Regions from separate parts of the Bacillus sp. 5w2 genome, predicted to be linked through region 1. Evidence: riboswitches for the same ligand, from Rfam matches in the RefSeq annotation. Region 1 holds a riboswitch; each other region holds the start of a gene.
What was found. Region 1 has a riboswitch for S-adenosylmethionine ahead of ACXY7N_RS14955 (methionine ABC transporter ATP-binding protein). Riboswitches for the same ligand answer to the same signal wherever they lie in the genome.
Positions count from the first base shown of each region.

Region 1 (6,122 bases):
ATACAGAATACGGTTTAACAGGTGCTGTTGTTACTAACAACCGTGACCATATTGAAAAAGCACGTGAAGAATTCCATGTGGGTAACTTATACTTCAACCGTGGATGTACTGGTGCAATCGTAGGTTACCAACCATTCGGTGGCTTTAACATGTCTGGTACAGACTCTAAAGCTGGTGGCCCTGATTACTTAGCACTTCACATGCAAGCAAAAACTACTTCTGAAACTTTATAAGAAATAGTAGAAGAGATCTTCGCAGTCTGCGAAGATCTCTTTTTTTTGAAAAAATTTCTATATGTGGTTTAAAGCATGAATGGGTCTACAAATTAATTATATATATTGTCTATTTTATATACGCTTTTTCATTTTCCACTAAGCTAAAATAAAATTAATAAACAATAAATTCTCTAAAGAACTAAAAACCAACCATAGATTGTCCAAAAAATTTTAATACCAATAGGCTTTACTCTATTGAGATTGTGAAGTTTCCTGCTTAAACTAACGGGGCAGATTAGTTGAATAAAATCATATTCGGATTAAGATAGATATAAGTAGAAAAACTAATAAATAAGGTTTACTTCAGTAAAATAAGGTATATTATATTTGTTGAATAGATTCTCTTTAAAGACAAGAAAAGTAGGTGAACAAAGTGGGAAAATATCAATTGGATTACAAAAGTCAGGTAGCTGTGGCAAAGTTTCATGAAAAACAGACGCCTGCCAAATTTGATAAAAAGCAGCAAATTGAAAAATTGCGTGCAGAGTATTTGAAAAAGAAGCAAAAATAAACAGATAAATAATATGTTACGTTTTTGATTACGTTTTCCCTGATTTTTTGTATATGGTGTAAACAAACACAAGAAAATAGGTAAGTTATTCATCGTTCAAATATATATAAATTAGTAGTTTTTATTCCATTGCTACACATAACTCTGTTTTTGATTAAACGTTATTTTAAAGATACAACAAAACCAACGAATAATAGAGCTTATATCGAAAAGTAAATGGCCATTGAAAATATAGGATTTATTTTTCAATGGCCATTTATGGTTATATATTTAACGTTTTGGACAATGTATGCTTTAACTTACCCTATAATAGGGGAAGCTAATTCATTTGAACCGAAAGTGATTTCCATATATTACTATTTGGTGATTAGAACTAGCTAAACCCTATTAATATCAGGATAAACATGTAAATAGAAACAAATCAACGAGAAAAGTTGACTTATTAGTCACATTTTTTAGTATTCATTTTAAGGATTTCCTGTATAATACAATTTGAAAGAAAATCTATGGTTTGACAAGAAACACTCTTTTCGGTTTTGCTCACTGAAGGGAGTGTTTTTTTGTAGCCAAAAACTCCTCTGTACTCATTACATTTGCATATACTCCATTTAAACTAGCTAAAATTGTGTTATGAATATAAACGGCTGGTATAGTAGCACTCTTAAAGGAAAGATCTTTTGTAGCACAAGCATCATGTATAACGGTACATGGAAAGCCGAAATCAAAAGCAGCCCTTACAGTAGCATCAATACACATATGAGTCATCATCCCGCATATGACGACGTGCTCAATGTCTAAACGTTGTAATTGTTCTAGAAGATCGGTTTCGCGAAAACTATTTGGATAATGTTTGAGTATAACGGTTTCTTCTCTAAGTGGGCGTACGCTTTCATGAATATGTACACCCTCTGTATTTGGTAGGAAAAAAGTAGCGTCATCTTTTATTGCTACATGTTGGATATGAAAAATAGGTTCGTTTTTCGTTCTAAAGAATTGTAGCAGCTGGCTAGCATATTCGCTTGCTTCTACTGGATTACGCAATTCCATCTTTCCATTCGGAAAATAATCATTTTGAATATCAACGAGTAAAAGAGCTGTTTTCATATATTTATCTTCCTCCGATTTCATATTCAAATAATGGTATTCAATGTATAGAGAGGATTCTCCTTTTAAAAAATATGAAGGAGGAGAATTTTACATAACTTTAAAAATTACTATTTGTATTGTGATTTTTTATTTAAAAATTTTAATAGAGAAATAATTAATATTTTTCTAAAAAATGTATTGACTCTTATTATTCTGAGTTCTATAATGAGAATTAATTAAACGACAATTAAATCGATACATTCTTATCCAGAGAGGTGGAGGGACTGGCCCTACGATACCTCAGCAACGGGTTTTTTAATACCGTGCTAACTCCAGCAAGCCTTATAAAAGGCTTGGAAGATGAGAAGATGTGAACGAGTACATATAAGTGCTCTCCTTCTTATCTTTATGGTTGATAAGAAGGAGAGCACTTTTTATTTTACCTCGAAAGCTCTACTTCAAGTTTTTACAGCATATAGGAGGGGAAAAAATGATTTCTTTTAACAATGTAAGTAAAGTATATGAATCAGGTGGGCAATCTGTTCATGCGGTGGAGGATGTAACGTTATCAGTTGAGAAGGGCGAAATTTTCGGCATTATCGGTTTTAGTGGCGCTGGAAAGAGTACGTTATTACGCCTAGTAAATATGTTAGAGAGACCAACGGCAGGAACGATTTCAATAGATGATAAAGATATTACATCCTTATCGACGAAAGAATTACGGAAGCTAAGACAAAGAATCGGGATGATTTTTCAAAGTTTTAATTTATTTAATTCAAGAACAGTGTTTGGGAATATTGCTTATCCATTAAAATTAGCGAAAGTACCAAAGAATGAGATAAAAGAAAGAGTAAATGAACTGCTGAAGTTTGTAGGATTAGAAGATAAAGCAAACTATTATCCAGAGCAACTATCAGGCGGACAAAAGCAGCGTGTTGGTATTGCAAGAGCACTTGCAACATCGCCAGACATTCTTATATGTGATGAGGCAACATCAGCTTTAGATCCAGAAACAACGACAGAAATTTTGAACTTATTAAAGAAAGTAAATCGAGAATACAATGTAACAATTCTTCTTATTACACATGAAATGCATGTTGTGAAAGAAATTTGTCACCGTGTAGCTGTAATGGAGAAGGGAAAGGTTATTGAAGAAGGAAAACTGTTTGACGTTTTCACACAACCAAAAACAAAGACAACTCAAAACTTTGTACGCTCTATTATTAATGATCATTTACCGGAAAGTGTTCTAGGGAAAATTCAAAATGGTGGACAGATTTATCGCTTAACATTTACTGGTGAAGAGACAGGGCAGCCAGTACTATCATATATCGCGAAAAACTATAACGTCGATGTAAACGTACTGTACGGAAATATTATTGAACTTCAAAATGTGCTATTTGGAAATCTACTTGTGGAACTGCAAGGTGAGCAGAAAGAAATTCAAAAAGCATTACAACATCTAAGACTGCAAGTGCAGCTGAAGGAGGTAGAAGCTCATGCGAGTTGATTGGAGTATATTTTGGCCACGCATAGTAGATGCGACGGGGGATACCCTCTTAATGGTAATTGTAACCCTTATATTTGCTACAATTCTTGGTATACCTCTAGGTTTACTGTTATATGTAACGAGAAAAGGAAACTTTTTAGAAAATAAATGGGTCTTTTCTATTCTTAATATCATTATTAATACAATTCGCCCGGTTCCATTCATCATCTTCTTAGTAGCTTTAAGCCCACTAACAAGAAGCGTTATTGGAACGACGATTGGAACAGCAGCAGCAATTTTCCCAATGACGTTAGTCGCTTCGATTGGTATTGCGAGAATGGTTGAAACAAATCTTGTTTCTGTTCCGAAGGGGGTAATTGAAGCAGCACAAGCAATGGGAGCTTCACCAATTAGAATTGTTTTTGAAATTCTTGTGCCAGAAGCGTTAGCGCCATTGATCTTAGGGGTTACATTTATGACAGTTGGTTTAATTGAATTTTCTGCAGTTGCTGGGCTTGTCGGTGGTGGCGGTCTTGGTGACTTAGCGATGACATATGGTTATCAACGTTTTGATACATCAGTTATGTTCGTAACGGTCGTTTTACTTATTATTCTCGTACAGGTAGCTCAAAACTTAGGAAACTACTTTGCGAAAGTCTTTTTACGCAGATCATAAAAAGGAAGAGGGGAAAAGAAAATGAAGAAAATTTTAGCATTTGCATTATCAGCAATCGTAGGGATTTCAGCATTAAGCGGCTGCTCAAGTGGGGACACGGGGGCAGGAGCAAAAGAGAAAACAGTTCGCATTGGTGTAACTGGAACGGATGGAAACGCTTGGGAAATTGTAAAGGAAAAAGCTGAAAAAGAAGGAATTAAAGTTAAACTGGTTGAGTTCTCTGATTACACAACGCCAAATAAAGCGTTAGCTGATGGAGATATTGAACTAAACTCATTCCAGCACGTTGCTTTCTTAGAGCAATTTAAAAAAGAGCATAAGTTAGATATTACAGCTGTTGGTACAACGCAAATTGCACCAATGGGCTTATACTCTGAAAAATATAAGAAGGCAAATGAAATTCCAGATGGTTCAGAAATTGCGATTCCAAATGATCCAACGAACCAAGCTCGTGCATTAAAACTTCTTGATGCAGCTGGATTATTAAAGCTTAAGAAAGACTTTGGCTTATTTGGAGACCCAAGCGGCATTGCTGAAAATCCGAAGAAGTTAAAAATTACACCGGTTATCGCACAGCAAACACCTCGTGTATTAAAAGATGTAGCAGCTTCAGTTATTAATAACGGTGTTGCTGGTCAAGCTGGATTAGATCCAGCGAAGGATCCAATTTTCTTAGAAGATCCAAAGAATGAAAATGCGAAGCCATATATTAACATTTTTGCAGCTCGTACAAAAGATAAAGATGATCCAACACTGAAAAAAGTAATTGAACTATATCATTCAAAAGAAGTAACAGATGCAATTAAGAAAGAAACAAATGATGGTTCCATTTCAGTAGATCTTTCACTTGATGAGCTTGAAAAAATCGTAAAATAATTAGTGGGTTTAACGATTAACAGTAGGAACCCCTCCGCTGTTAGCTCGTTCAACATATAATCTACTTAACAAACAAAACCCTAATTCTGTACCTTCCAATTCTGTATAACGTAGAATCCAATGTTTGTTAAGTAGAGTAATGGACCAGGAGTTTTCCTGGTCTTTTTTTATTACTAAAAGTAGCTAGCGAGTAGTAAGATAATCCAAATTATAATGGGGTAAGAAAATAAGCTGAAAATAAGTGTAATTACGAATTGCTTGTTATGAATTAAGTATTTTTGGGATAAAAAAAAGAAAATAGAAAAAATAGCAATGAAAACAGCTGATATTACGCCAGGATTATAGGAACGATAAATAAAAAACAAAATAATATGTTGAACAGAGTTGAAGAAGATAGCCCCTTGTATAAAAATAATCCAGTATATAGAAGACAAGAAGTTCAGTTGATATAGAAAGACGATAAGTAAAACAAAGAGAGTTAATACAGAAATTGCAATGAAAAATTGTTGACTAGTTATAAAAGTAATCGAAAATTGATTAGCAAGATATCGTGGCATCTGGAAAGATTCTTCAAGGTTATGAATGAAAAATAAAAAGGGAATAATCCAAAGCATAATAGTGGAATGTTTTTTCAACAACTTACATCACTCCAATATGGAGATAGAAAGCCTAGAAAGGCTCTCTATCCAGAGATGTTCATTCAATTATGATACTTTTTAAATTATCTTCGTGATGCTCTTGTTCTTTCGGATAAGTAGCTAGCTCCTCTTGCAAAATATTTAGTATTTGCTTAGCTGATTGTTGGATTGGGGTAGGTAACTCTTCTAATATATTCATACCGACTTTTATTTTTGTACGAATTACCTTTCTTAGTAGTTCCTCATGCATGTACTACACCTCCAAACCGAATATTTAGTACATCTTCTTCGAACTTAGCTCCTTGAATAGAAAGGTGTGTTAACGTTTTTGGTAATGTGATGTTCCGTTTCACAGAACCTGAACGAATGATAAGTTCATCACCTTTTTGATTTAATGAAAGTTCACTTTTGTTTGAGAAGGGAATGGAGAGAACGAAAATATACTCATCACCATCTTTTTTTACATATTGAGTGCGCCCGTTAAATTTCACTTCGGTAGGAGAAGAATCTGATTTAAATAAAGTGTCTCCTACACGCTCTAACATGGACAAACCGACAACTTCTTGTTCAA
Region 1 is NZ_JBTIWT010000007.1:175,195-181,316, reverse strand. It holds gene pruA (L-glutamate gamma-semialdehyde dehydrogenase) at 1-233, shown strand, start outside; gene ACXY7N_RS14965 (hypothetical protein) at 649-786, shown strand; gene ACXY7N_RS14960 (cysteine hydrolase family protein) at 1,327-1,890, opposite strand; SAM riboswitch class I at 2,133-2,239, shown strand; gene ACXY7N_RS14955 (methionine ABC transporter ATP-binding protein) at 2,363-3,382, shown strand; gene ACXY7N_RS14950 (methionine ABC transporter permease) at 3,372-4,037, shown strand; gene ACXY7N_RS14945 (MetQ/NlpA family ABC transporter substrate-binding protein) at 4,059-4,913, shown strand; gene ACXY7N_RS14940 (HXXEE domain-containing protein) at 5,087-5,551, opposite strand; gene ACXY7N_RS14935 (DUF3926 domain-containing protein) at 5,610-5,801, opposite strand; gene ACXY7N_RS14930 (ArsA family ATPase) at 5,794-6,122, opposite strand, start outside.

Region 2 (6,122 bases), on a different contig from region 1:
CGGTGAGCTTCCGAAAATTTCTTCTACGCTTTTCCCATCACTCTCACCTTCTATTAAATGAAGTTCTGCGTCTTCGATAAAGCTTTCGATGTCACTTTCTTTCACACTCTTTGCCGCTAAAAATAATCTCATATCTAATAAAAACTTTCGTGCTTCACTGGATAGCATTATTTTTCTCTCCCCTTCCCCTCAAGTAGACGCTCTACACTACTTTGCATCGCTTCCCAGCGATCCATAAATTCATTAAGTGCTTCCTCGCCTTTTTCTGTTAATGTATAGTATTTTCGCTTTGGTCCAGATGGAGATTCCTTCATTACACTTGTTATTAATCCTTCCTTTTGCATTCGTATTAATAACGGATAAATACTTCCTTCACTTGCCATGGTAAAGCCATACTTCGCTAGCTTTTCACTCATTTCATAACCGTATATTTCACCTTCAGAAATAATAGCAAGTAAGCATCCTTCTAAAATCCCTTTCAGCATTTGACTTGTCGACATAACTCAAATCCTCCCACTATCTTGTTTTACAAGATAGACAAGCGTAAGTATCTTGCTTTACAAAATAGTATAGCAAGGACTATTTTGTAAAGCAAGATAGCTAGCGATATTTTTCCAAATCTTTGCAGGATTTTTATTATCCACTCTCTAAATAGAGCAATATGAGAACTTTATTACGAAAGGATGTTTTTCACCATGGTTACGAATCGAGTTGTTTTTTTAACAGGTGCTGCAAGTGGTATTGGTTATGAAATGGGAAACGCTTTTGCAAAAGAAGGTGCAAAAGTTGTTATTACCGATCGTCTTGAAGAACGTGCAATAGAAGCTGCTAACCAATTACAAAAAGAAGGCTATCAAGCTATCGGTTTAAAATGTGATGTTACATCTGAAGAAGTAGTTACAGCTGCAATTTCTCAAACAATTAATCATTTCGGTTCATTAGATATATTAATTAACAACGCAGGAATGCAACACGTGTCACCAATTGAAGATTTTCCAACCGAAAAGTTCGAACTACTTATTAAAATTATGCAAATCGCCCCTTTTATCGCAATTAAGCATGCTTTCCCGATTATGAAAAAGCAAAAATATGGTCGTATTATTAATGTAGCTTCCATTAATGGCCTCGTTGGATTCGCTGGAAAAGCTGCCTACAATAGCGCGAAACATGGCGTAATTGGATTAACAAAAGTTGCCGCTTTAGAAGGCGCTACTCACGGTATTACTGTAAATGCTCTTTGTCCTGGTTACGTCGATACCCCTCTTGTGCGTAATCAACTACAAGATTTAGCTACTACACGAAATGTACCACTTGAAAATGTTTTAGAAGATGTCATTTATCCACTTGTACCACAAAAACGCTTATTACAAGTACAAGAAATCGCGGATTATGCTATGTTTTTAGCAAGTGAAAAAGCTAAAGGGATAACTGGACAAGCTGTCGTTATCGATGGTGGTTATACTGCTCAATAAAGTGAAACTTTATTGAGTGGGGGTTTTCTTTATCCCCCACCTAACTTCTTTGCTTTCACTGAAGTTTAAGGTGGGGTCTTACTGCCCATTAATGCGGGATAAAAAATAAGGTTTGCTCACGAAGAGCAAACCTTATTTTTTATCCCGAGGATCGTCATACTGTAGTAATTCCCGCGGCAACTTTTCTATTGCAACAATTACCCCATCTAATTTACTTTCAATTCGATGGAGTAAATATAATGTTACAACAATGGGAAACCCTACATTACCTATCATTTTGATCCACTCTTCCATCTTTTTCGCCTCCTTTCATTATATAAATAAGAGAAAAGAACATATTTAGGCATAAAAAAACAAGCTATTATGTATTAGCTTGTTTTTTCAAACAATGATGCAATTTCTCGCTTATAATCCCCACGTATAATTCCTTTTTCAGTAATAATACCTGTAATTAATTCATTCGGTGTTACGTCAAATGCAGGATTATAAACATCAGTTCCAATTGGCGCCACTTGTTTCCCCAAAATTTTCGTAACTTCTGTTTCATCTCTTTCTTCAATAACAATTTCTGTACCTGTTTGTTTCGTAATATCAAACGTAGATAACGGAGCTGCAACGTAGAACGGGATATCGAAATACTTTGCTAATATCGCTAAATTCATTGTTCCGATTTTATTTGCTGTATCTCCATTTGCAACAATTCGGTCCGCTCCTACAATAATCGCGTTTATTTCTTTCGTTTGAATAGCATGCGCTGCCGTATTATCTGTAATAAGTGTTACATCAATAGCTGCCTGTTTTAATTCCCAGGTCGTTAAACGTCCGCCTTGTAAAACAGGTCTCGTTTCACACGCATACGCATGTAAATGTACACCTTTTTCTTTCCCAATATAAAACGGTGCTAATGCAGTACCATATCTAGCAGTTGCAATACTGCCAGCGTTACAAATTGTTAAAATATTATTCCCGTCTTTAAAGCATGTTAATGCATGTTCTCCAATACTCCGGCATACCGCTTCATCTTCTTGCTGAATGAGAAGCGCTTCTTCTTCTAATATTTTTTGTGCTTCTTTTATTGTAGTAATATCTTGAATAGATTCTCTCATACGATCGATTGCCCAAAATAAATTGACTGCTGTCGGACGTGATGTTCCTAAATAATTACAATCTCTATTAAACTTCTTTTGAAATTCTTCCATATGTACAGTGTTATATTTTTTGGATGCAAGCGCCAAGCCAAATGCAGCTACAATTCCAATTGCAGGTGCTCCTCGCACTTCTAACATGACAATACTCTTCCATACCTCTTCAATCGTCGTTAATGTGTTATATTCTGTGCTATGCGGCAACTTTGTTTGATTTAATACTGCAATAGCATCCCCTTTCCAACTGACAGACCTCGGAATAGTAACAATTGTACTCATGCTTTTATCCCTCCAGAAACCGTCTGTTGAAATAATGTTCGGAACAGTTGAATATCAGCACTCTTAGATTCATATTTTATTAGTTCTTTACCTAAGGATAGCGCTTGTTTCTTAGCTTGAATTCTCGCTTCTTTATTTGCTATTTCATCTAAATCAGCTACATGTGCTAAGCCAATTGTTCTACGGATAAGCTCACATCCGGCAAATCCGACAGCATCCGTAAAAATATTTTGCAAAATAATTGGTAGCCATTGCTTTTCTTTCGTATATGCCTCTACACCTTCTCCAATCCATAACCTCGTAAAAGTTTCTACAAAATAACTCCACGTCTTCTCTATATGGAAAAATAGCAAATTTCTCTGTTCTTCTTCTCTAGATAGAGCATTTAATAATAGATTTGCAATAAATTGACCAAGATCAAATCCAAATGGGCCATATGTTGCAAATTCCGGATCAATCACTTTCGTTTCAGAAGGTGATGAAAAAATACTACCAGTATGTAAATCACCGTGAATAAGCGCTTCTTTTCTCGTTAAAAATTTATATTTATATTGCGCGACTTTTAACTTTAAAGTTTTGTCACTCCACAATTCATCAACCGCTAGTTGTAACTCCGGCTCATAATCATTCGTATCGTAATGACCGAACGGATCTGTAAACACTAAATCTTCTGTAATCTTACAAAGGTCTGGGTTTACAAATGTACCTTCTAGTACCCTTTTCTCTTCTGACTGCAAACCGAAATCTGAGGTGTAAAATAAAACATGTGCTAGAAAACGACCGATATGCTGAGATAAAAGTGGGTACTCTTCTCCGCCTATCAATCCCCTTCTTGTAATTGTTAACCTTGATAAGTCTTCTATGACTGTTACCGCTAACTCTTCATCATGACTGTACACTACCGGAACATAATCTGGTACATACTTCGCAAAGATTTGCAGTGCCTTGCTTTCAATCGTTGCTCTTTTTATAGACAATGGCCAGCTCTCACCAACTACTTTCGCATATGGCAATGCTTGTTTTAATATAATAGACTTCTCTCCATTATCTAATTTGAACACGTAATTTAAATTTCCATCTCCAATTTCATGACAAACTACATTTGCTTTCTTTTCAAAATAACCGTGTTCTTTTGCATATTGTATAGCTGTTTTTTCAGTTAATGAATAATATCCCATCGTCTTCTCCCCCTTTTAAATTCAGAGGTTTTTCTAACACAGAAAAACCTCTTTCCACTAAGAAAGAGGTTTGAAGTTTATCTTCTCCCCTCTTATCTGCCAGAAAGTAAACTTTCTGCTGGAATTAGCACCGTGCCTTTTGGCGTAAATAAACGCCCCATTTCACAATGGTATTACGGTCGGTTGCTGGGCTTCATCGGGCCAAATCCCTCCACCTGCTCTTGATAAGAGTTGTATAATTTTTTAAATTTTTAACTTTATGTTGAAGACTATACCAAGAATAAAAATCACTTGTCAACATTTTATTTGTATAATTCTGGACGACGATCTGCAAAAACCGGAATTCCTTTGCGTACTTCTTTAATTTTCTCGAATGTAAGCTCTCCAAATAAAATTGATTCTTCTTCATTCGCTTCCACAACAACTTCGCCCCAAGGATCGACAATTAAAGAATGACCGGCAAACTCATTATTCGGATCCTTTCCTGCCCTATTACATGCAACAACATAACACTGATTTTCGACTGCTCTTGCTTGCAATAACAAACGCCAATGTGCTAAACGAACTAATGGCCATTCTGCTACAACAAATAAAACCTTTGCACCTTTAGCAGTATGAACACGCATCCACTCTGGGAAACGAATGTCATAACAAATTGTGCCGGCGCACTCAACATCATCTAGCTTAAATTCACCTGTACTATTTCCAGCGATTAAATATTTATGTTCATCCATAAGCTGAAATAAATGAACTTTACTATATTCATTGACTAGTTCTCCTTCCTTGTTTACTACATACATTGTATTTGTAACACCTTGCTCTGCTTGCTTCGCTATAGACCCACCGACAATATGTACACCATATTGCTTCGACCATTCTTTCAGCTTTTCTTTCGTTTGCAATCCATCCCTATCTGCAATTTCAGAAAGTCTTGTTAAATCATATCCTGTTGTCCATAGTTCTGGTAAGACGATAACATCTGGTCTTTCCTTCATCGCTTCGCTTATTTTACTTTTAGCGTTCTCAATATTTTTTTCTACATCTCCAAAGACAATATCCATTTGAATACATGCGACTTTCATTTTGTCAGCCCCATTCATAATTTTTTCTTTACAAAATACTGGAAAGATTATATCATTTGTCACTAGAATTGTAACAACTTTCAAAAGAGGTGGAAAGTATGAAATTATTTCAACCTTCTGAGATAGTAACATCATTGCCAACACAATTTTTCGCTTCACTTGTTGCAAAAGTTAACAAAGTCGTTGCAGCTGGTCACGATGTTATTAATCTAGGTCAAGGTAATCCAGATCAACCAACACCGCAGCATATCGTAAAAGCTTTACAAAATGCTGCTGAAAAGACCGTTCATCATAAATATCCACCATTTCGCGGACACGAAAGCTTAAAAGAAGCCGTGGCAACATTCTATCAACGTGAATATGATGTAGTAGTAAATCCAAAAACAGAAGTTGCTATTTTGTTTGGCGGAAAGGCTGGATTAGTAGAGTTACCAGTTTGTTTTACAAACCCTGGTGATACTATTCTTGTTCCAGATCCAGGCTATCCAGATTATTTATCAGGAGTTGCTTTAGCAAAAGCACAATTTGAAACAATGCCGCTTATTGCAGAAAATAATTTTTTACCAGATTATACAAAAATTGATAACTCTATTGCCGAGCGTGCGAAATTAATGTTTTTAAACTATCCAAATAATCCTACCGGTGCTACTGCATCAAAAGATTTCTTTGATGAGACCATTCATTTTGCAAATAAACATAATATATTAGTTGTTCACGATTTTGCTTACGGTGCTATTGGGTTTGATGGTCAAAAGCCCGTTAGTTTCTTACAAGCAGACGGTGCCAAAGATACAGGAATTGAAATTTACACTTTATCGAAAACTTTCAATATGGCTGGATGGCGTATTGCTTTTGCCGTAGGGAATGAAAGTGTCATTGAAACAATTAACTTATTACAAGATCATATGTATGTTAGTATTTTTGGTGCAGTTCAAGATGCTGCCCGTGAAGCACTTTTAAGTTCAC
Region 2 is NZ_JBTIWT010000003.1:350,729-356,850, forward strand. It holds gene ACXY7N_RS09170 (DUF1129 domain-containing protein) at 1-168, opposite strand, end outside; gene ACXY7N_RS09175 (PadR family transcriptional regulator) at 168-500, opposite strand; gene ACXY7N_RS09180 (3-hydroxybutyrate dehydrogenase) at 696-1,472, shown strand; gene ACXY7N_RS09185 (YvrJ family protein) at 1,605-1,766, opposite strand; gene mtnA (S-methyl-5-thioribose-1-phosphate isomerase) at 1,841-2,896, opposite strand; gene mtnK (S-methyl-5-thioribose kinase) at 2,893-4,074, opposite strand; SAM riboswitch class I at 4,164-4,305, opposite strand; gene ACXY7N_RS09200 (carbon-nitrogen family hydrolase) at 4,377-5,240, opposite strand; gene ACXY7N_RS09205 (pyridoxal phosphate-dependent aminotransferase) at 5,255-6,122, shown strand, end outside.
Region 2: linked by a shared signal. The riboswitch ahead of mtnK (S-methyl-5-thioribose kinase) and the one ahead of ACXY7N_RS14955 (methionine ABC transporter ATP-binding protein) in region 1 are both predicted to bind S-adenosylmethionine.

Region 3 (6,122 bases), on a different contig from region 1:
TCTACAACACCTGCATACATTTCTTCTAATCGAGTTACTTGCCCTTCATAATAAGCTACTTCTTCTAACGCACGCTCATGCAGTTGTAGTTCGCCTGCTTCTTGTGCGATGATCGCTTGCTTTGATCTTTTATTAACGAAATAACGTGCTTGCTCAAGCTCACGAGCGAAATTAGATTTTAATGTTTTATGGCGCTGAATTAACTTCTCAATTTTTGTTATTTCACGCTCACTATCTCGTAAATATTGATTTAACATAGCGATTGGATTTTTTCTTTCTTTCTCATCTAACACATTATGAAAATCTGCTAAAATTGCATCGCGTACACGTCCGAATAAAGATTGTTTCATTATAATCTTCCTCTCTTCTACTTTATAAATTTGATTTATTTTATATTAGTTTTTCATTAACTTGTTCCACTCATCTTCAAAGTTACTATATGGTTTAGAACTTTCTGGAGCAGAATCAACAACTACATCTTTTTCTTTTTTCCACTCACGGTATCCGTAGTATAAAACTACTAATGCTGCGATACCGATTAGTGCTGGGGAATGAGAAAGTGCAATGGATAAACCGATTAAACCAACAATACCCCAAGCTAACTTTCCAAAAAATGATTTAGCTCGCACAAATGATTTATAGCTCCAGTACACAACTCCTGCTCCGATTGCGAATCCTACAATACCAGCAAGACTACCAAGAGCAATTAAAGCCAAAATACCGGCCGCGATAAACGCTAGAAATTGTTTCATCTTGTGCTTGCCTCCCTTCGATTTGATACTCTTATCTTAACTATTTTTTCATGTTTCCATAACGAGCTTAAGAACCGTTTTTGACTCAGACTTAAGACCGAGTTGCATTCAGCCTTTTGTAAAAACATGCGGTAAGATCGGATGCTTTACTCTTTTATCGCACATAAAAAGCCGTACAGAGAATATTCTCTGTACGGCTTTCGTTACTATTCATTATGCTGTTTTATGATACTCTTTCTTTCCCGCTACTTTAGAAAACCTCGGGAAACCAATTAATATAGAAATGATTCCACATACTCCAACTAAGATTGGATAAAACGCATATGGCAACAATTCAATTGGAGATAACGCCGCAAATCCTGCTGCCGTTAACATTTGCGCACCATACGGAATTAATCCTTGCACACAACATGAGAAAAGATCTAATACACTCGCTGATTTACGAGGATCAATTTCATATTGATCTGCAATATTTTTCGCAAGTGGACCTGTAAAGATAATAGAAATTGTATTATTCGCTGTACACATATTCGTCATACTCACTAAGCCAGCAATACCAAACTCTGCTCCTTTTTTTGAACGAATGTTACGCGTTAAAATATTCATTAAATATTGAATGCCACCATTATATTGAATCAGTTCGACCATACCGCCAATTAAAATAGCTAGTAATACTAACTCCATCATACCGCCCATTCCAGTCGTTACACTTTTAAAGAAACTCTCTAACGTGTAACTTCCATCTAAAAGACCGATAACGCCAGATAGTACAGTTCCACCAGTTAACACGATAAGTACATTCCAACCAAGTAGCGCTGTAATAAGTACTCCTGCATAAGGTAAAATCTTTATCCAGTCAAAGCTATGCGCTTTAATCTGCGTATCGCTTCCTAAAGTGACGATTACTAAAAGTACAATTGTAATAATAGCTGCTGGTAATACAATTAAAAAGTTCGTTTTAAACTTATCTTTCATTTCTGTTCCTTGTGAACGTACAGCTGCGATTGTTGTATCTGAAATAAATGATAAATTATCACCAAACATCGCTCCGCCTACGACAGTAGCCATCGTAAGTGCAATTGAGATATCAGTTTGCCCACTAATACCTACAGCAATTGGTGCTAATGCAGCAATTGTTCCCATTGAAGTTCCCATCGCTAATGAAATAAATGCCCCTATAACAAAAATTCCAGCTACGATAAATCCTTGCGGTAAAATTGATAACGCTAAGTTAACTGTAGAATCAACGCCGCCCATCCCTTTTGCTGTTTCAGAAAACGCTCCCGCCAGTACAAAAATCAAAACCATAATCATAATATCTGGGTTCCCTGCACCTTTAGCAAATCGTTCCACTTTTACATTAAAACTTTCTTTACGATTCATTGCTAAAGCGACTCCTACAGCAATTGAAATCGCTACAAGTATCGGCAATTTATAGAAATCACCTGTAATAATTCCAGAACCAATAAATAGCGCCAAAAATATTCCAAGTGGTAATAAAGCCAAACCATTTCCTCTCGTTTCTTTCAAAGTACCATCTCTCCCTAGTTTCAACCTTTTTCTAATGAATAACAAAAGACCTCTTCCAATGAGAAGAGGTCTTATACATCTATAAGAAACACTCTTCTCATCTTTCAAGCACATGCTTGCTGGATTTGGCACAGCACTCTGAAATCGAGTCCGCTGCCGAGGCATCGTAGGGCCAGTCCCTCCGCCTCTCTTTATAAGAAGGTTTCATATTTATTTTTTAATAATAATTTCTTCCCTAACTTTACTCGCTTACAAAACAAAAGTCAATTATTTTTTGTATAGATTTTTTTGGTAATTATGCAAAAATTTGAATACAACAATCATTTTAACTTTTTGATTTCTTCTTCCAATATTGAAATCCAATAAAATTCACTATTCTTTATTGCAGCTATTATCCATTTCGTAGTGTACCAAGCTAACTCGTACTCTTCTTTTGTAACATCGCCACTTTTATAGGCATCCTCTAGCTCATCTTCATCTAGTACATACATCTTACCGTTCGGTAATAATACTACATCTAAATATAAATCATCAAAATACGGTAAACTACGTTCGTCTATTTCATATTCTTTCGCCACATCGATATAATATTGTACTAATTTTTTCTGATCATCTAACATAGCCGTAATCGCAAAGTTTTTCCCGTCTATGAAATATTGAATCCACGTATACTGATTGCCTGCAATACAAAGTTCTTTACCATCATATTCTTTACAACTTGGTTCTTTCACCTTTTTTATTTCCAGTATTCCTAGCATTCCCTCTTCTATTTGCTTAACCGTATAATCCTTCTCTATTAGTCGCTTCCACGAAGAACCGTCACCATATTTACGTTTCATTACGTCTACTCCTCTTCTATATACAGAAAAGCTCCCACATATTATGTGAGAGCTTGTTCATATTATAATTAAGCCGCTTGACCTTTTTCAGAAATCTCTTTCAAATAAGCTTGTCCTTTTTCAGCGTCATATTGACCTTCCCACTTAGACATAACTACAGCTGCTAAAGAGTTTCCTACAACGTTAACTGCTGTACGAGCCATATCTAAAATACGGTCAATACCAGCGATGAATGCTAAACCTTCAGGTGGAATACCTACTGTACCAAGTGTCGCTAATAATACAACGAATGATACGCCTGGTACACCTGCGATACCTTTTGATGTAACCATTAATACAAGTAATAATGTAATTTGTTGTGTAATAGATAAATCAATACCGTACATTTGTGCTAAGAAAATAGCCGCAATTGCTTGATATAAAGTTGATCCATCTAAGTTAAATGAATAACCTGTCGGAATAACGAAAGATGTAATTGCTTTCGGACAACCGAACTTCTCCATTTTCTCCATGATTTTCGGTAAAACTGTTTCTGAACTCGCTGTAGAATATGCTAAGATCAGCTCGTCTTTTAAAATCTTAAAGAATTGGAAAATGTTAATTCCAAATATTTTCGCTGTAAGTCCTAAGACAACTACGACGAAGAAGATCATTGCTCCATATACGACAATTAGTAATTTCCCTAATGGAATTAATGAAGCTAGACCGAATGTAGAAACTGTAACACCAATTAGTGCAAACACACCAAATGGTGCAAATTTCATAACTTGGTTTGTTACATAAAACATTGCATCAGCTACACCTTGGAAAAATTGAAGAACCGGTCTTCCTCTTTCACCAATTGCTGCTACACCTAAACCAAATAATACAGAGAAGAAGATAATAGCAAGCATATCTCCGTCAGCTAATGACTTCATAATGTTCGTTGGAACAATATTTACAAATGTATCTGCAAATGAATGACTTTGCACTTGCTCTGTCGTATGTGTATATTTCGAAATATCTGTCTTCGTTAACTGATCCATATTTACGCCTTTTCCTGGTTGGAAAATATTCGCAATTAATAGACCGACAATAATTGCAATTGTTGTAATAATTTCAAAATAAAGAATTGTTTTTCCGCCTAGTCGGCCTAGTTTTTTAACATCGCCAACACCAGCAACCCCAACAACAATACTTGCTACAACAATTGGTACAACGATCATTTTAATTAATCGGATGAAAATATCACCAATTGGTTGTAAATATTTCACAACCGCTGGATTATCAAAGAAAATCGCCCCAACTGCAATACCAAGCGCAAGTCCTATTAATATTTGCCATGCAAGTCCTATTCTTTTCATATTTGTTGTAACCCCCTCTTCGATGTGTCACTCTATCTCTCATTCTATCTCTATAAAAACATGAAATTAAGAGTATTACATATTATTCGACAATTCACTACATTTTGTCCCTGTTAAAAATCATAAATCAAAATTTTAAATCTGACAACAAAATAAGTTTGCCCGAACGCAAATAATTTTCTTGACAAAAACAAAACCCATGTCAGAAAACCTCACATGAGAACGATTCCTTATCAGTGTTTTATTGGATTCTCATCTAATATTTCACTATATAAAACAAACGTATTTTTCCCTTTATTTTACAACAAAAATTAAATAATACATCCTTTTTACATGAATTTTAAAAATCCATCTGCCGTGAAAATTATCGTTAAAAGACGATAATTTCCTACAAAACTTAGCAATTTTATAAAATTTTCTTTACATTATGGTTACAACGATAGACACCCTTCTTCTTATGATATATAACATTCATAGGGAAAGGAGCCAGACAACCATGAAAAAGAAATTTGCAGCGTTCAGTGTTTTAGCAGCAGGAACGATTTTTGTTTCTCCGTTTCTTTCACCCGCATACGCTGAAACGAATCAAGATAAATTATCTAATATTCAATCTGAATTAGAAGGAAAACAAAATGACTTACAAAATAAATCAGCCGAGAAAGAACAAATAGAAAAGGAAATTCAAGAATTACAAAAGAAAATCGACGACCTAACTACTTCTATTAATAAAAACGAAGCTGAATTAAACGATACAAAAAAAGAAATTAGTAAAACACAACAAGTAATCGCTGAAAAAAAGAAACATATAGAGCAATTACAAACAAACATAGATACGCGTCAGGAAGTTATTAAGCAACGTTTACAATCTATGCAAGAAAAACCTCGTACAAATATTATTACAGAGGTATTAACAAATTCTACAAACATTGCAGATCTTGTTGATAATATGTACTCTGTAAGTTTAATTTTAAACAATGATACAGATATTGTGAAAAAGCAGACAACTGACCAAAATGCTGTAGCAACTGAAAAAGAGGCTGTTGAGAAAAAAGAGCAACAATTAAAAGAATCCGAACAGAAATTAGTTCAAAAACAACAAGAGTTGCAAACGAATCAGCAACAGCAGCAAACCTTTATTAGTGATCTACATACGAAAGTAGCAAAAGTAGATTCAGAGATTGAAGGATTAGAAGAATCCAAAGGTATTTTAGAAAACCAGCGTCAAGCTGTTCAAAAAGCAATTGAAGAAGAAAAACGTGCCGAAGAGGCTCGTAAAGCTGAAGAAGCCCGCAAGGCAGAAGAAGCTCGTAAACAAGCTACTACATCTGCTCAAAAAGCTCAAGCAGCTCCAACACCACACGATACAAATATTGGCGGCTTTATTAAGCCAGCAGCTGGATCAAAAACTTCTGGGTTTGGCGTGCGCTCTATAGATAACCATAAAGGAATCGATATCGCAGCTTCAGGAACCGTACCAATTATTGCTGCTGCTGATGGCGTTGTTATTCGCTCAGAATTATCATCTAGTTACGGAAATGTTGTGTACTTATCTCACCGTATTAACGGAAAAACATACACAACAGTATACGCTCATATGAGTAGCCGTTCTGTATCTAATGGACAAACTGTAAAACAAGGAACTCAACTTGGATTTATGG
Region 3 is NZ_JBTIWT010000002.1:331,096-337,217, reverse strand. It holds gene ACXY7N_RS06035 (PspA/IM30 family protein) at 1-350, opposite strand, end outside; gene ACXY7N_RS06030 (lmo0954 family membrane protein) at 396-752, opposite strand; gene ACXY7N_RS06025 (Na+/H+ antiporter NhaC family protein) at 966-2,282, opposite strand; SAM riboswitch class I at 2,377-2,482, opposite strand; gene ACXY7N_RS06020 (ribonuclease FAU-1 family protein) at 2,603-3,121, opposite strand; gene gltP (glutamate/aspartate:proton symporter GltP) at 3,190-4,464, opposite strand; gene ACXY7N_RS06010 (murein hydrolase activator EnvC family protein) at 4,961-6,122, shown strand, end outside.
Region 3: linked by a shared signal. The riboswitch ahead of ACXY7N_RS06025 (Na+/H+ antiporter NhaC family protein) and the one ahead of ACXY7N_RS14955 (methionine ABC transporter ATP-binding protein) in region 1 are both predicted to bind S-adenosylmethionine.

Region 4 (6,122 bases), on a different contig from region 1:
CTTTGAACCTCATTTATTGAGGTTCTTTTATTTTTAGTTTTTAAACTGATTCTCCATAAAAAAAGACACCTAAAGGTGCCTTTCTCCGACTTGAACCACGCTCATTTAATATAAAACTATCGGTATTATCCCTTTGTTATACATGTAAACACATCCTATAAAACAGAATCGTCTATATACACCAGATTGTTAGTTTACAAAATACAAGAGATTTGAGATCAGTATTAGAGTGACGCCACACCTTCTGCAATGATTGATATGTTACGTCTTTCAAGAGAATCTGCTTTATAGAATGTATCCACAATTTATATTTTACTACATGTAATATTTATTTTGTGTAATTATTATAACTATGTATAATTGCATAAAGTTTATAAAAAAATGAGAGCATAATTTGGTATTGTGTAACAAAGATAAGACCCACCTACGGAAATAGGTGGGTCTTATCTTTATTGCTATCTCATTGCACAAAAGGGAATTTGTATCAAAATAATAGCATATTCTTAAAGTTCTTATATTGAGAAATAAAGAAAAGGGGCTTTCTTATGAAAGGATAGACTTTCATATTTCATCATTACCAATAATGAAGTGTTATTTTATATATAGAAACGAATAAGGGACAGAAAAAGTTATAAGTTTAAAGAGTTGAAATGGTGAAAATGTATTGAGAAATTTTTTTGAGGCAATAATATTCAGAAAATTAAATGTTTTATAGGTTTATTTTTGTTATTATGTTAGTAATCTATAGACAAAGGAGCAGGGGCTATATGAGTGTACACGTAATAAAAAAGGAAGAAATCACTTTACTTTTACATGATTGGTATCGAGAAATTCGTTCACAGAATTTCGTTAAGGCAAAGGAATTAAAACAAAGTATTGATACAAAAATTAATAGTATGGAAGAAGATCAAAAGAATACAGAGTTTTATTCACTTTTAGATTTTAGATTTAAAATGTTAAGTGCAGAGTTTTATCCCCATCAATCTGACATATCTAAGAATGATCTAAGAAAAATGAAGTTAGATGAAGTGCCATCAGATGAATCTTTATTATATTATTACCATTTCTTTAAGGCTTCTCATGCTACGGTAAACGGTGATTTTAAAGTGGCTGAAAAGCATTATGGAATAGCAGAATCTTTGTTGGAAAATATTCAGGATCCAATTGAAAAAGCAGAATTTAACTTTAAGCTATCCAGCTATTATTATCATGTTTGCCAGCCTATTTTAGTCATTCAATATGCAACTAGAGCAAGAAATATATTTGAAGGTCTGTACGGGTATAGTAGGAAGGTCGCAGCGTGTGACAATGTTCTGGGTTTAGCATGTGTAAAGCTAAATGAATTTGAACAGGCAGAAGTTTATTTTATGTCGTCTCTGGATATTTTGAAAAAGCAGAATGAAGAAGAGCTAATGTTACGAGTTCGACATAGCTTAGGGGTTATGTATGCAGAGCAAAACCTATCTGATTTAGCACTTCGTTATTTATCAGAAGTATCACAAAAAATCCCGAATCACTTTAGAGCGATTTTTTTGGAAGCTAGAGAGAATTTAAAGTTAGGGAAAACAAAGCTTGCAGCCTCTTTAATTGAAAAAGGTTTAGTAATCTGTAATGAACTAGAACAAAAAGAATATGAACATCATTTTACCATTCTAAAGGGAATGAATGAGAATGTTTCCGCTGAAGAATTAGAGTTAGCTATTTCTAAAGGAATTTCTTTCTTTAATGAAGTAGGTTTATGGCAATATGTCCAGGAATATGCTGAAAAATTAGCGGTTAAATATCATAAAGAAGGAAATTCAATAAAATCTAGTGAATACTTCTATTTAGGATATAAAGAAAAAGAAAAAGGTTTTCAGAAAGGGGCTTTAAAATGAAAAGAATCATAAGCAGTTCAATTGGATTAATAATTACGGTCATACTATTAAATGGAGTAAATGCTCCAACAGACCAATCAAAGGTTAATACAACAAACGTTATACAATATACGCATGGAGAGCCGTGGGGCTGATGGAATATTAAAGTATAAAGAGTTATTAGATCAAAGTGAAGAAAAAGTAATTATTAGGTATTAAATAGATGAAACGCTCAAATGAGCGTTTTTTTTTATTTTATAATCAGCTGATTTATTTTCATGTGTACCGCAGTAAAAACTTATTCCTGACTAAAAAAAGAGCCTCCACCGGAATGGTATTTGTATTAACTACAACCACATCTACCAAGAAAATTAGGTTTTTTTCCACATGAAGGACATCTCGATTCTAGTATTTTATTCTTCAAATATCTCCGGCTTCTCCACTCTAAATGATTTCACCTCACCACATTCTAAACAAAATGTAGTTAATAGTTTGGAACGTTTCCCCACTGAAAAGAGCCTACTAGAATCATCTTCACAAACATATGCATGATAAGCAAATCCAACTCTTCCTTCTTTAAATGTAGTAGAACCACAATTCTCGCATCGTATATTTTTCATGCTACTAACACCTCTTTTGCTGTATTTTTAAGATAGAAGTAAAGCAACTTGGTTATACATGATGTTTTCGACATGATACAACATAGCCCTTTATATATTCGCAATTAAAACAACATAATACCCCTATAATTATCTATAACAATATGTTTTTTTATATATCATTTAATGTTTATCGGAAAAATAAGTATTAAAGGATTGAATTTTATTATTCTGATGATTATAATAAATGGAAATCAAACAATTCTTATTTTGAGAAGTGGAGGGACGGGCCCTATGAAACTTCGGCAACCTCGTTTTAAACGAAAGGTGCCAAATCCTGCAGGTGAAAAAACACCTGAAAGATAAGAGCGGTTCACTTAGTCAAGAAGGCTACTCTTATTTCGATAAGAGTAGTTTTTTTTATGGCTAAAAGATAAAGGGGGAATAGGTAGTGGAGTACGGTTTTTGGTTACCGATTTTTGGGGGATGGCTTCGAAATGTAGATGATGAATCTATGCCGCCTACGTTTGAGTATGCAAAACAAACAGCGCAAGCGGCAGAACAATTAGGTTTTTCAATAACACTTATTGCAGAATTAAATTTAAATGATATAAAAGGTGTTTCAGCACCAAGTTTAGAGGCGTGGACAACTGCGGCAGCACTTGCAGCAGTGACAGATAAATTAGAGATTATGACAGCTGTAAGACCTGGATTCCACAATCCAGCAGTTACAGCGAAAATGGCAGCGAATATCGATCAATTAAGTAATGGTCGTTTTACATTGAATGTAGTTTCAGCATGGTGGGAAGAAGAAGCGAAACAGTACGGCGGAGTATTTACCGCGCACGATGAAAGATATGATCGTACAGAGGAATTTGTAACAGTTTTGAAGGGGCTTTGGAAGGAAGACGAGTTTTCTTATAAAGGGAACTTTTATGAGATTCAGCATACAAATTTAAGTCCAAAACCTGTGCAAAAACAAGGCATTAAGCTTTATGCAGGTGGTGAGAGTGAGCGAGGAAAAGAGGTCATTGTAAATCACGCGGATGCATATGTAATGCACGGTGGAACAGTGGAAGAAGTATCTGTGAAAATAGAAGATATGAAGAATCGTAGAAAGAAAGTTACAGAGAAGCCATTGCAGTCATTCGGGCTTGCGGCTTACGTCATTTGTCGTGATACAGAAGAAGAGGCAGTAGAGGAATGGAGACGCATAACGGATGTGAAAGACGATGCGTTAGGTTACGCGGGTTACCAAGACTTTATTAGTAAATCGCATTTGGAACAGCAAGTGAAGCTGAATGATTATTCCGTATCTAATCGTGGATTACGTCCTAATTTAATTGGAACACCAGAACAAATTGCAGAAAGGATACTCGCTTTTGAAAAAGTGGGTGTTACTTTATTACTTTTACAATTTTCGCCACAGCTTGAAGAGATGAAACGATTTTCTGAAAAAGTGATGCCATTAGTTGAAGCAAAAAGAAAGGAATTGATTACAAATGAGTAAAATTTACATATTACATGAGAATAAGGAATGGACGGATCATTTAGTGAAAAGGTTGGAAGAACTGGAGTTACCGTATGAGGAATGGTTTTTAAATGAAGGAACAATTACGTTAGAACAAGAACCTCCCCAAGGTGTTTTTTATAGCCGCATGAGTGCTTCTTCACATACGAGAGGTCATAGATATGCACCTGAGTTGACGGAAGGAGTTCTTGCTTGGTTAGAGGGATATGGGCGCACAGTATTTAATGGGTCTCGTGCATTACGTCTTGAAGTAAGTAAATTGAATCAATATGCAGCATTAAGAAATTTTGGTATACAAGTGCCGAAAACAATTGGTGCTGTTGGACGTGATCATATAGTAAAGGCAGCAAGGGAGTTAGGGGAAGTACCGTTCATTACAAAGCATAATCGTGCAGGGAAAGGCCTTGGCGTTCAACTATTTCATTCCATTGATGCTTTAGAGCAATATTTGGATAGTCCGGCGTTTGAAGAACCTATTGATGGAATTACTTTAATCCAGCAATATATTGAAGCGCCAGAACCATATATTACACGTTGTGAATTTGTAGGCGGTCAGTTTGTATATGCAGTTAAAGTAGATACATCAGAAGGATTCGAGCTTTGTCCAGCGGATGCATGCTCGATTCAAGATGCTTTCTGCCCAGTAGGAGAAGAGAGTAAGAAAGAAGCGTCAACAAAATTTGAAATTATACCGGACTTCCACGAGCCGATCATTGAACAGTACAAAGAATTTTTGAAAGAAAATGAGATTACCGTTGCTGGTATTGAATTTATTCGCAGTGCGGATGGAACAATTTATACGTATGATATTAATACAAATACAAACTATAATTCTGACGCAGAGTCTGTAGCGAATCAATTTGGTATGCTTGAACTTGCTACATTCCTTGGAAGAGAATTAGAAAAACAAGTAGAGGCAGTTAAATAATGTTGATTAAAAAATAAGGTTCTGGTGCAAATATAGGAAAAAAGAAGAGATAGCAGATTTTATAGGTGAAAGGTCATTCGGTAGAGGAGCGGTAGTTGGTTACAAAACACTTGTTGACGCACTTGCTCCATGTGTAGACTCTTGGTTAGCTAGCGCTTCAAGCGAAGAAGATATGAAAACTGCCTTTGAAAAAGGAGCAGAGTACACGAAAGAAAGGGTAGCTCGCATGGGCCGCGCCGGTACAGTTGGTGAAAGAAGCGTAGGATATCCAGATGCAGGTGCACATGCGCTTGGAGTTATCTTTACGGAGATTGCGGGTAGTTTGAAATAGGAATGAGAAGATCCCCTCTGCCTTAAGGTGGAGGGGTTCTTTATTTATACCCATCATTCTTCCAGTGAAAACTTTTATTTGTTAGCCAATCTAGAAGCAGCCTCTTCAACTTCTTTATACGCATTTTGCAATACTTCATTTGGATCTAGTACTGCTGTTCCTTGTGCACGAACGATTTGATAATCTTCAATACCAAGGAAGTTAAACATTGCTTTTAAATATTTATGAGAGTATTCCACTTCTGTATACCAATCATCATTTGTATAGATCCCTCCACTTGCTTGTATAACAAGCATTCTTCTTCCATCTTTAAGTAGTCCCACTGATCCAGTTTCAGTATATTTAAATGTTTCACGTGCAATCATGATATTGTCCATGTAATCTTTTAACTTTGATGGAATATTAAAGTTGTGCAAAGGTAATACGATAACATACGTATTTGCACTTTTAAATTGTTGTAAAATTTCGGACATACGCTCCGTTACTTTTTGTTCTTCACCGGTTAACTCTTGTTCAGTTCCTTGTTTTTCCCATGCACTTAAAACAGTTTTATCTATCATTGGTACTACATCATCGTATAAATTAATCTGTTCAATCGTTTCATTATTAGGAATGAATTCTGTATAAGATTCTAAAAAATGGTTAAAAACCTTAATGCTGACTGATGATGTATCATCCACTTTCGGATGTGCGTTTATGATAAGTGTTTTGTTCATTTGTATTTCCCCTTTTTAAAAGTTTTTACGTTTTAATTAAAGACTAAGTTAATCGTCGATTAACTTAGTCTTTAATATAAACTTTGAAATTATTTTTGTCAAATGAAATACATACTATTCTAAAAGCCCGATTGGTGAGGGCTGATAATCATTGGGGGATG
Region 4 is NZ_JBTIWT010000008.1:81,614-87,735, reverse strand. It holds gene ACXY7N_RS15585 (response regulator aspartate phosphatase) at 768-1,877, shown strand; gene ACXY7N_RS15580 (Phr family secreted Rap phosphatase inhibitor) at 1,874-2,011, shown strand; gene ACXY7N_RS15575 (hypothetical protein) at 2,270-2,476, opposite strand; SAM riboswitch class I at 2,718-2,824, shown strand; gene ACXY7N_RS15570 (LLM class flavin-dependent oxidoreductase) at 2,907-3,965, shown strand; gene ACXY7N_RS15565 (ATP-grasp domain-containing protein) at 3,958-4,914, shown strand; partial or broken gene ACXY7N_RS15560 (DAK2 domain-containing protein) at 4,976-5,245, shown strand; gene ACXY7N_RS15555 (FMN-dependent NADH-azoreductase) at 5,320-5,961, opposite strand.
Region 4: linked by a shared signal. The riboswitch ahead of ACXY7N_RS15570 (LLM class flavin-dependent oxidoreductase) and the one ahead of ACXY7N_RS14955 (methionine ABC transporter ATP-binding protein) in region 1 are both predicted to bind S-adenosylmethionine.